Linked DNA regions of Roseateles amylovorans. The protein of the gene in region 1 interacts with the protein of each later gene in a pairwise test. Links are inferred from orthologs where the notes say so. Each region holds a gene or a part of one and is shown on either strand. Other genes may lie near its edges. The genes, in order: pheT and secD.

The links.
Region 2: the proteins of pheT (region 1) and secD interact in binary tests that used the Escherichia coli proteins (3 or more experiments, as listed by UniProt). The link is inferred for Roseateles amylovorans from one-to-one orthologs.

What each region holds. Positions count from the first base shown.
Region 1 is NZ_CP104562.2:4,689,749-4,693,160, forward strand. What follows is about bases 240-3,337. They hold pheT (phenylalanine--tRNA ligase subunit beta), read right to left. Parts: upstream 2,949-3,337; coding sequence 531-2,948; downstream 240-530. Other genes in these bases: N4261_RS19465 (integration host factor subunit alpha), read right to left, coding at 240-498; N4261_RS19475 (phenylalanine--tRNA ligase subunit alpha), read right to left, coding at 3,000-3,337. In the rest of the region: N4261_RS19460 (MerR family transcriptional regulator), read right to left, coding at 1-92; more of N4261_RS19465, read right to left, coding at 133-239; more of N4261_RS19475, read right to left, coding at 3,338-3,412.
Region 2 is NZ_CP104562.2:744,607-747,811, reverse strand. The notes cover bases 76-2,966. They hold secD (protein translocase subunit SecD), read right to left. Parts: upstream 2,530-2,966; coding sequence 622-2,529; downstream 76-621. Other genes in these bases: yajC (preprotein translocase subunit YajC), read right to left, coding at 2,662-2,966; secF (protein translocase subunit SecF), read right to left, coding at 76-583. In the rest of the region: more of secF, read right to left, coding at 1-75; more of yajC, read right to left, coding at 2,967-2,985. UniProt on the Escherichia coli protein: Part of the Sec protein translocase complex. Interacts with the SecYEG preprotein conducting channel. SecDF uses the proton motive force (PMF) to complete protein translocation after the ATP-dependent function of SecA.

The DNA.
Region 1 (3,412 bases):
CGAAGCACGTAGGGCTTCACGCCGCACAGCTCACTCACCTCACCGATGGTGAAGTAACGCTTGGCAGGAATGGCGGGAAGCGCGATGTCCATTGGAATCAGGTGCTCCGGCGGCTGGGAGGGAGGTCAGACTCTACTCGAAGTCTCCGGCCGCCGGCGTGTTGCCTTGGACCGCTTCTTTCAATTTGTGACTGGCGTGAAACGTCACCACATTACGCGCCGCAATGGGGATCGCCTCCCCGGTGCGCGGATTGCGCCCGGGCCGCGGTGCCTTGCGCCGGATGTTGAAGTTGCCGAAGCCCGACAGCTTCACCTCGCGACCGCTGGACAGGCTGTCGTGAATGATGTCGAAGAAGGCTTCGACCATGTCCTTGGACTCGCGCTTGTTCAGACCGAGCTTGTCGAACAGCAGTTCGGCCAGCTCGGCCTTGGTCAGCGTCGGCGTTTCCAAGCTGCCGAGCAGCACCCGGGCCTGCGCATTCAATTCGTCGTCGCTCATTGGCTTCCCTCTCTCCCTCCTCGGGCTCGCGCTCAGCCGCGCAGCCGCGCGCCGAGCTGTTCGCCCAGTTGCGCCACCACCTTGGCCACCGCCTGCTCGATGCGCTCATCGGTCAGGGTGTTCTCGTCGTCCAGCAGTTCCAGCCGGACGGCCAGGCTGCGCTCGCCCGCCTTCAGTTCACCCGACGGTTGGGCCGGCTTGAAGACGTCGAACAAACGCGCGGAGCGTACCAGGGCTTCGCCGCTGGCTTCGATGGCTTGCATCAAAGCAGCGTGCGTGACCTGCTCGCCGACGATCACCGCCAGATCCCGCTGCACCGCCTGTAGCCGCGGCACGCCCTTGCCCTGCGGCAGGGTGCGGGCCAGCACCGCATCGAGCGACAGCTCGAACAGCACCGGGGCGCTGGGCAGTTCATAGCCCTGACGCCATTTCGGATGCAGCTCGCCGATCACGCCGATGGCGTCGCCGTCCAGCAGCACACGGGCGCTGCGGCCCGGATGCAGCGCAGGATGCTCGGCCGGCTCGAAGCTCAGCACGCGGGGCGCGAACAGCGCTTCCAGATCGCCCTTCACATCGAAGAAGTCGACCGGGCGGTCTTTCTGTCCCCATTGCTGCTGATCGGCCGGGCCCCAGGCCAGGCCGGCCAGTCGCATCGGCTGGGCGATGCCGGCGATGGTGGTGTCGCTTTCGACGACGGAAGCATCCCGCAGGAACACACGCCCGATCTCGAAGACGCGAACGCGCGGCGCCTTGCGCGACAGGTTGTTGCGCAGCACCTGCACCAGCGAGCCCAGCAGGCTGGTGCGCATCACCGCCAGGGGCGCGGCGATCGGATTCAGCAGTTGGATCGGCGCAGCATTGCCGGCCAATTCCTGCTCCCAACGCGCTTCGACAAAGCTGAAGTTGATCGTCTCGAAATAGTCTCGCGCGGCCATGGCATGGCGCAAGGCGTGCACCGCGCGGCGCGACTCCGAGCGCACCTTGCCGACCACCGGCGCCAACGGCGGCGTGGACGGCAGCTTGGGATAGCCCAGCACGCGGATGATTTCCTCGATGAGGTCTTCCTCAATCTGGATGTCAAAGCGGAACGTGGGCGGGACCACCGTCAGCACGCCCGGCGCGGTGACGCTGAATTCCAGGCCCAGGCGCTGGAACACGCCTTCACACTCCGCCTGGGTCAGCGGCATGCCGATGATCTTCGCGGCGCGCTCGACACGCAGCGCCACCGGCTTGCGCTCGGGCAGTGCGACGGTCTGGTCGTCCATCGGGCCGGCATCTCCGCCGCAGATCTCCTGGATCAGTTGGGTGATGCGCTCGATGTGGTCCACCGTGCCGGCCGGATCCACGCCCCGCTCGAAACGATGTCCCGCATCGGTGGAGAAATTGAAGCGGCGCGAACGCCCCATCACCGCCTTGGGCCACCAGAACGCGGCCTCGACATAGACGTTGCGGGTCGCGTCGGACACTGCCGTCGCGTCCCCGCCCATGATGCCGGCCAGAGACTCGACCTGCTCGCGGTCGGCGATCACGCCCACCTGCGCATCCAGCTCGATGGTGTTGCCGTTCAACAGCTTCAACTGCTCGCCGGCCTTGCCCCAGCGCACGACCAATTCGCCGTGGATCTTGTCCAGGTCGAAGATGTGGGACGGACGACCCAGCTCGAACATCACATAGTTGGAAATGTCGACCAGCGGCGAGACCGAACGCTGGCCGCAACGCGCCAGGCGATCCACCATCCACGCCGGCGTCTTCGCCTGCGTGTTGACGTTGCGCACGATGCGACCGGAGAAGCGACCGCACAGGTCCGGCGCCTCGATGCGCACCGGCAGCTTGTCCTGATGGGCGACGGAAGAGGGTCGGATGTCGGGCGCGATCAGCGGGGCGCCGGTCAGGGCGGAGACCTCGCGAGCGATGCCGTAGACGCTCAAGGCATGCGCCAGGTTGGGCGTCAGCTTCAGCGTGAACAGCGTGTCGTCAAGCTTCAGGTGGTCGCGGATGTTCTGGCCGATCGGCACATCCAGCGCCAGTTCCAGCAGACCACCATGGTCCTCTGCCAGCTTCAGCTCGCGGGCCGAGCACAGCATGCCGAAGCTGTCGACGCCGCGCAGCTTGCCCTTGCCGATCTTGAACGGTTTGCCGTCATCGCCCGGGGGCAGTTCGGCGCCGATGGTGGCCAGCGGCACGCGGATGCCCACGCGGGCATTCGGCGCGCCGCAGACGATCTGCAACAGCTCCGGTCCGCCGGCATTGACCTTGCACACGCGCAGTCGGTCGGCATCCGGATGCTGGACGGCTTCGACGATCTCGGCGACGACGATGCCGTGGAAGGGCGGCGCCACCGGACGCAGCTCTTCGACTTCCAGACCGGACATCGTCAGCAGCTCGGCCAGCTCTTGGGTGTTCAGCGCGGGATTGCAGAAGGCCCGCAGCCAGGACTCAGGGAATTGCATGTCTATCTCTCTTGCGCTCTAGGCGACTCAAACGACTGTGGGGTGCGAGGCTTACTTGAACTGCGACAGGAATCGCAGGTCGCCGTCGAAGAACAGCCGCAGGTCGTTGACGCCGTAGCGGAGCATGGCCAGCCGGTCGATGCCGGAACCAAACGCGAAACCGATGTAGCGCTCCGGATCCAGGCCCATGTTGCGGATCACTTGCGGATGCACCTGACCGGAACCGGACACTTCCAGCCAGCGGCCCTTCAGCGGTCCGGTGCCGAACATCATGTCGATCTCGGCGCTGGGCTCGGTGAACGGGAAGTAGCTGGGGCGGAAGCGGATCTCCATGTCCGTCGTCTCGAAGAACTGCTGCATGAAGTTCACGTAGACGGACTTGAGGTCCTTGAAGCTGATGTTCTCGCCCACCCACAGGCCTTCGACCTGGTGGAACATCGGCGAGTGGGTGGCATCGCTGTCGA
Region 2 (3,205 bases), 3.9 Mb from region 1 along the record:
TGGCGATGATGCCGGCCACGGCGAACTTCCACTCGAAGCGGAACGCCAAGTACAGCATGATGCCGATGACGGTGAAGCCCAGCGCCATGGCCGCGTCATGCGCCAGCTCGGCGCCGACCGACGGACCCACCACCTCGCTGCGGGCCAGCGTCAGCGGTTCCTGCTGATTGACCGCGCAGGCCTTCTTGCTGATGGTCTCGCCCTGCGGCGAGATCTCCTGATGCTGCACGACCTGGCCGCTCTCAGCCTTGCAGAGCTCGCCGAACACGCGGTCGACCATCTCGTCCTGCTTGATCTCGGGACGGATCGGCAGGCGGATCATGACGTCGCGCGAGGTGCCGAAGTTGGTCACCTGCACCTCGCCGAAGCCCATGTGCTCGACCACCTGACGGGTCTTGTTGATGTCCGCCGCCTGGGCGTACTGGACTTCGATCACCGTCCCGCCGGTGAATTCGATCGAGAAGTGCAGGCCGCGCGTGAGCAGGAAGAACACGGCGGCGGCGAAGGTCAGGAAGGACACGACGTTGAAAATCAACGCGTGCTTCATGAACGGGATGTCCCGTTTGATTCGGAAGAATTCCATGGCGTTGTGCGCTCTCTTCTAGGGCTCTGGGGACACCCTCAGGGGGTTTCGGCGGTGGGAGCGATGTCGCTCTCGCCCGCAGGCTTCCAGACGGTGCCGATCGACACCGACTTCAGCCGCTTGCGACGGCCATACCAGAGGTTGACCAGGGCCCGCGAGAACATCACCGACGAGATCATCGAGGTGACGATGCCCAGGCAATGCACCACCGCGAAGCCCTTGATCGGGCCCGAACCGAAGGCCAGCAGCGCGATGCCGGCGATCAGGGTGGTGACGTTGGAGTCGAAGATGGTGGCCCAGGCGCGGTCATAGCCGACGTGGATCGCCTGCTGCGGCGCCAGCCCGGCACGCAGTTCCTCGCGGATGCGCTCGTTGATCAGCACGTTGGAGTCGATCGCCATGCCCAGCACCAGCGCAATGGCGGCAATGCCCGGCAGGCTGAGCGTGGCCTGCATCATCGACAGCACGGCCAGCAGCAGCAGCAGGTTGAATGCCAGCGCCACGGCCGAGAACATGCCGAAGATCATGTAGTACAGGCACATGAAGATCGCCACGGCCACGAAGCCCCAGGTGACCGACGCGATGCCCTTGTCGATGTTCTCCTTGCCCAGCGACGGGCCGATGGTGCGCTCTTCGATGATTTCCATCGGCGCGGCCAGCGAGCCGGCGCGCAGCAGCAGCGCGGTGTCGCTGGCCTGCTGGGGCGTCATGCTGCCGGTGATCGAGAAACGGTTGCCGAGTTCGCTCTGGATGGTCGGCGCGGTCACAACCTCGCCCTTGCCCTTCTCGAACAGGATGATGGCCATGCGCTTCTTGATGTTCTCGCGCGAGACCTCCTTCATGATCCGGGCGCCCTTGGCGTCCATGGTCAGGGTCACGGAGGGGTTTTGGTTCTCGTCGAAGCTGGGCTGGGCATCGTTGAGGTTGTCGCCGGTGACGATCACCTGGCGCTTGACGATGATGGGATAGCCCGGTTCGCCCGCACGGGCGTGGCTGCTGTCGATGAAGCGCTCGGTGCCGAAGGGCAGCGGGCCGCCGCCGAGGGCGGCCTGGGCCTCGGCGCTGTCGTCCACCAGGCGCATTTCCAGCGTGGCGGTACGGCCGATGATGTCCTTGGCCTTGGCGGTGTCCTGCACGCCGGGCAGCTGCACCACGACACGGTCGCGGCCTTGCTGCAGGATCACCGGCTCGGCCACGCCAAGCTCGTTGACCCGGTTGTGCAGGGTGGTGATGTTCTGCTTGATCGCGGCGTCCTGCACGGCAATCACGGCGGCCGGCGTGAGGGTGCCGGACAGGCGCAGCTCGGTGCCGGCGCCCAGCGAGGTCCAGGCGACTTCAGGGAACTGGCCGCGCAGCACGTCCAGGGCCTGGCCGCGGGTGGGCTCGTCCCGGAAATTGATGACGACGTTGTCGCCATCGCGGGCGATGCCGGCGTGGCGGATGTTGCGGTCACGCAGCAGGGCTCGGATGTCGCTCGAGAGCGATTCGGCCTTCTTGGTCAGCGCCGCCTTCATGTTCACCTGCATCAGGAAGTGCACGCCGCCGCGCAGGTCCAGGCCCAGGTACATGGGGTAAGCGCCCAGACTGGTCAGCCACTGGGGGGAACGCGACACCAGGTTCAGCGCCACGATGTAGGGCGGCGACTCCGTCTCCGTGCCGTTGAGTGCGCGCGCGATGGTGTCGCGGGCCTTCATCTGGCTGTCGGTGTCGTTGAATCGGGCACGCACCGACGTGCCTTCCAGGTGCACGAAGTCGGCATTCACCTTGGCCTCGGCCAAGGCCTGCTCGACGCGCTGGCGCACGGCATCGTCCACCTTCACGGTGGCCTTGGCGCTGGAGACCTGCACCGCCGGCGCTTCGCCGAACAGATTGGGCAAGGTGTAGATCAAGCCGACCAGCAGCGCCACCAGCAGGAGCGCGTACTTCCACAGCGGATAACGGTTCATGAGGACATCCTCTGCAAACCAGACGTGACGCACGGGCGCCACTCAAAGCGGACCCGGCCGGTGCGAGGCACGGGCCGGGTCGTCAGGGACGCCGCGCTCGAGAACGAGGCTGCGGCGTCTGGATTGTTCTGCTTACTTGCCGACGGTGCCCTTGGGCAGCACCTGCAGCACGGCGGAACGCTGAACCTGGATCTCGACGCCGGTGGCGACCTCGACGCTCAGGTAGACCTCACCCATCTTGGTGACCTTGCCCAGCAGGCCGCCGGTGGTGATGACCTCGTCGCCCTTGGCCAGCGCCTCGACCATCGCGCGGTGTTCCTTCTGGCGCTTCATCTGCGGGCGGATCATGACGAAATACAGCACCACGAACATGAGCACCAGCGGCAGCATGCCCAGGAAGCCACCGGTCGGATCGGATGCACCCGCAGTCTGGGCGTAAGCGTTGGAAATAAACACGTCGATATCCCTCTGGAAATGAGCGTCCGGGCCGCAGCCCCGAATGGACGGGCCTGCCGGGCGGACGAAAGAACCGGTGATTGTATGCGTCCGCTTCGGACGACCCGGTCGCTCCCGGGCGCGGATTTAACTGGGGTTGACCTTCGGGAACTCAATCCATGGCTTGGTGTCAAAGCGTGCACGGCCGCCGGGCAAGGGGTTTGCCCCTGTCCTCGACTCG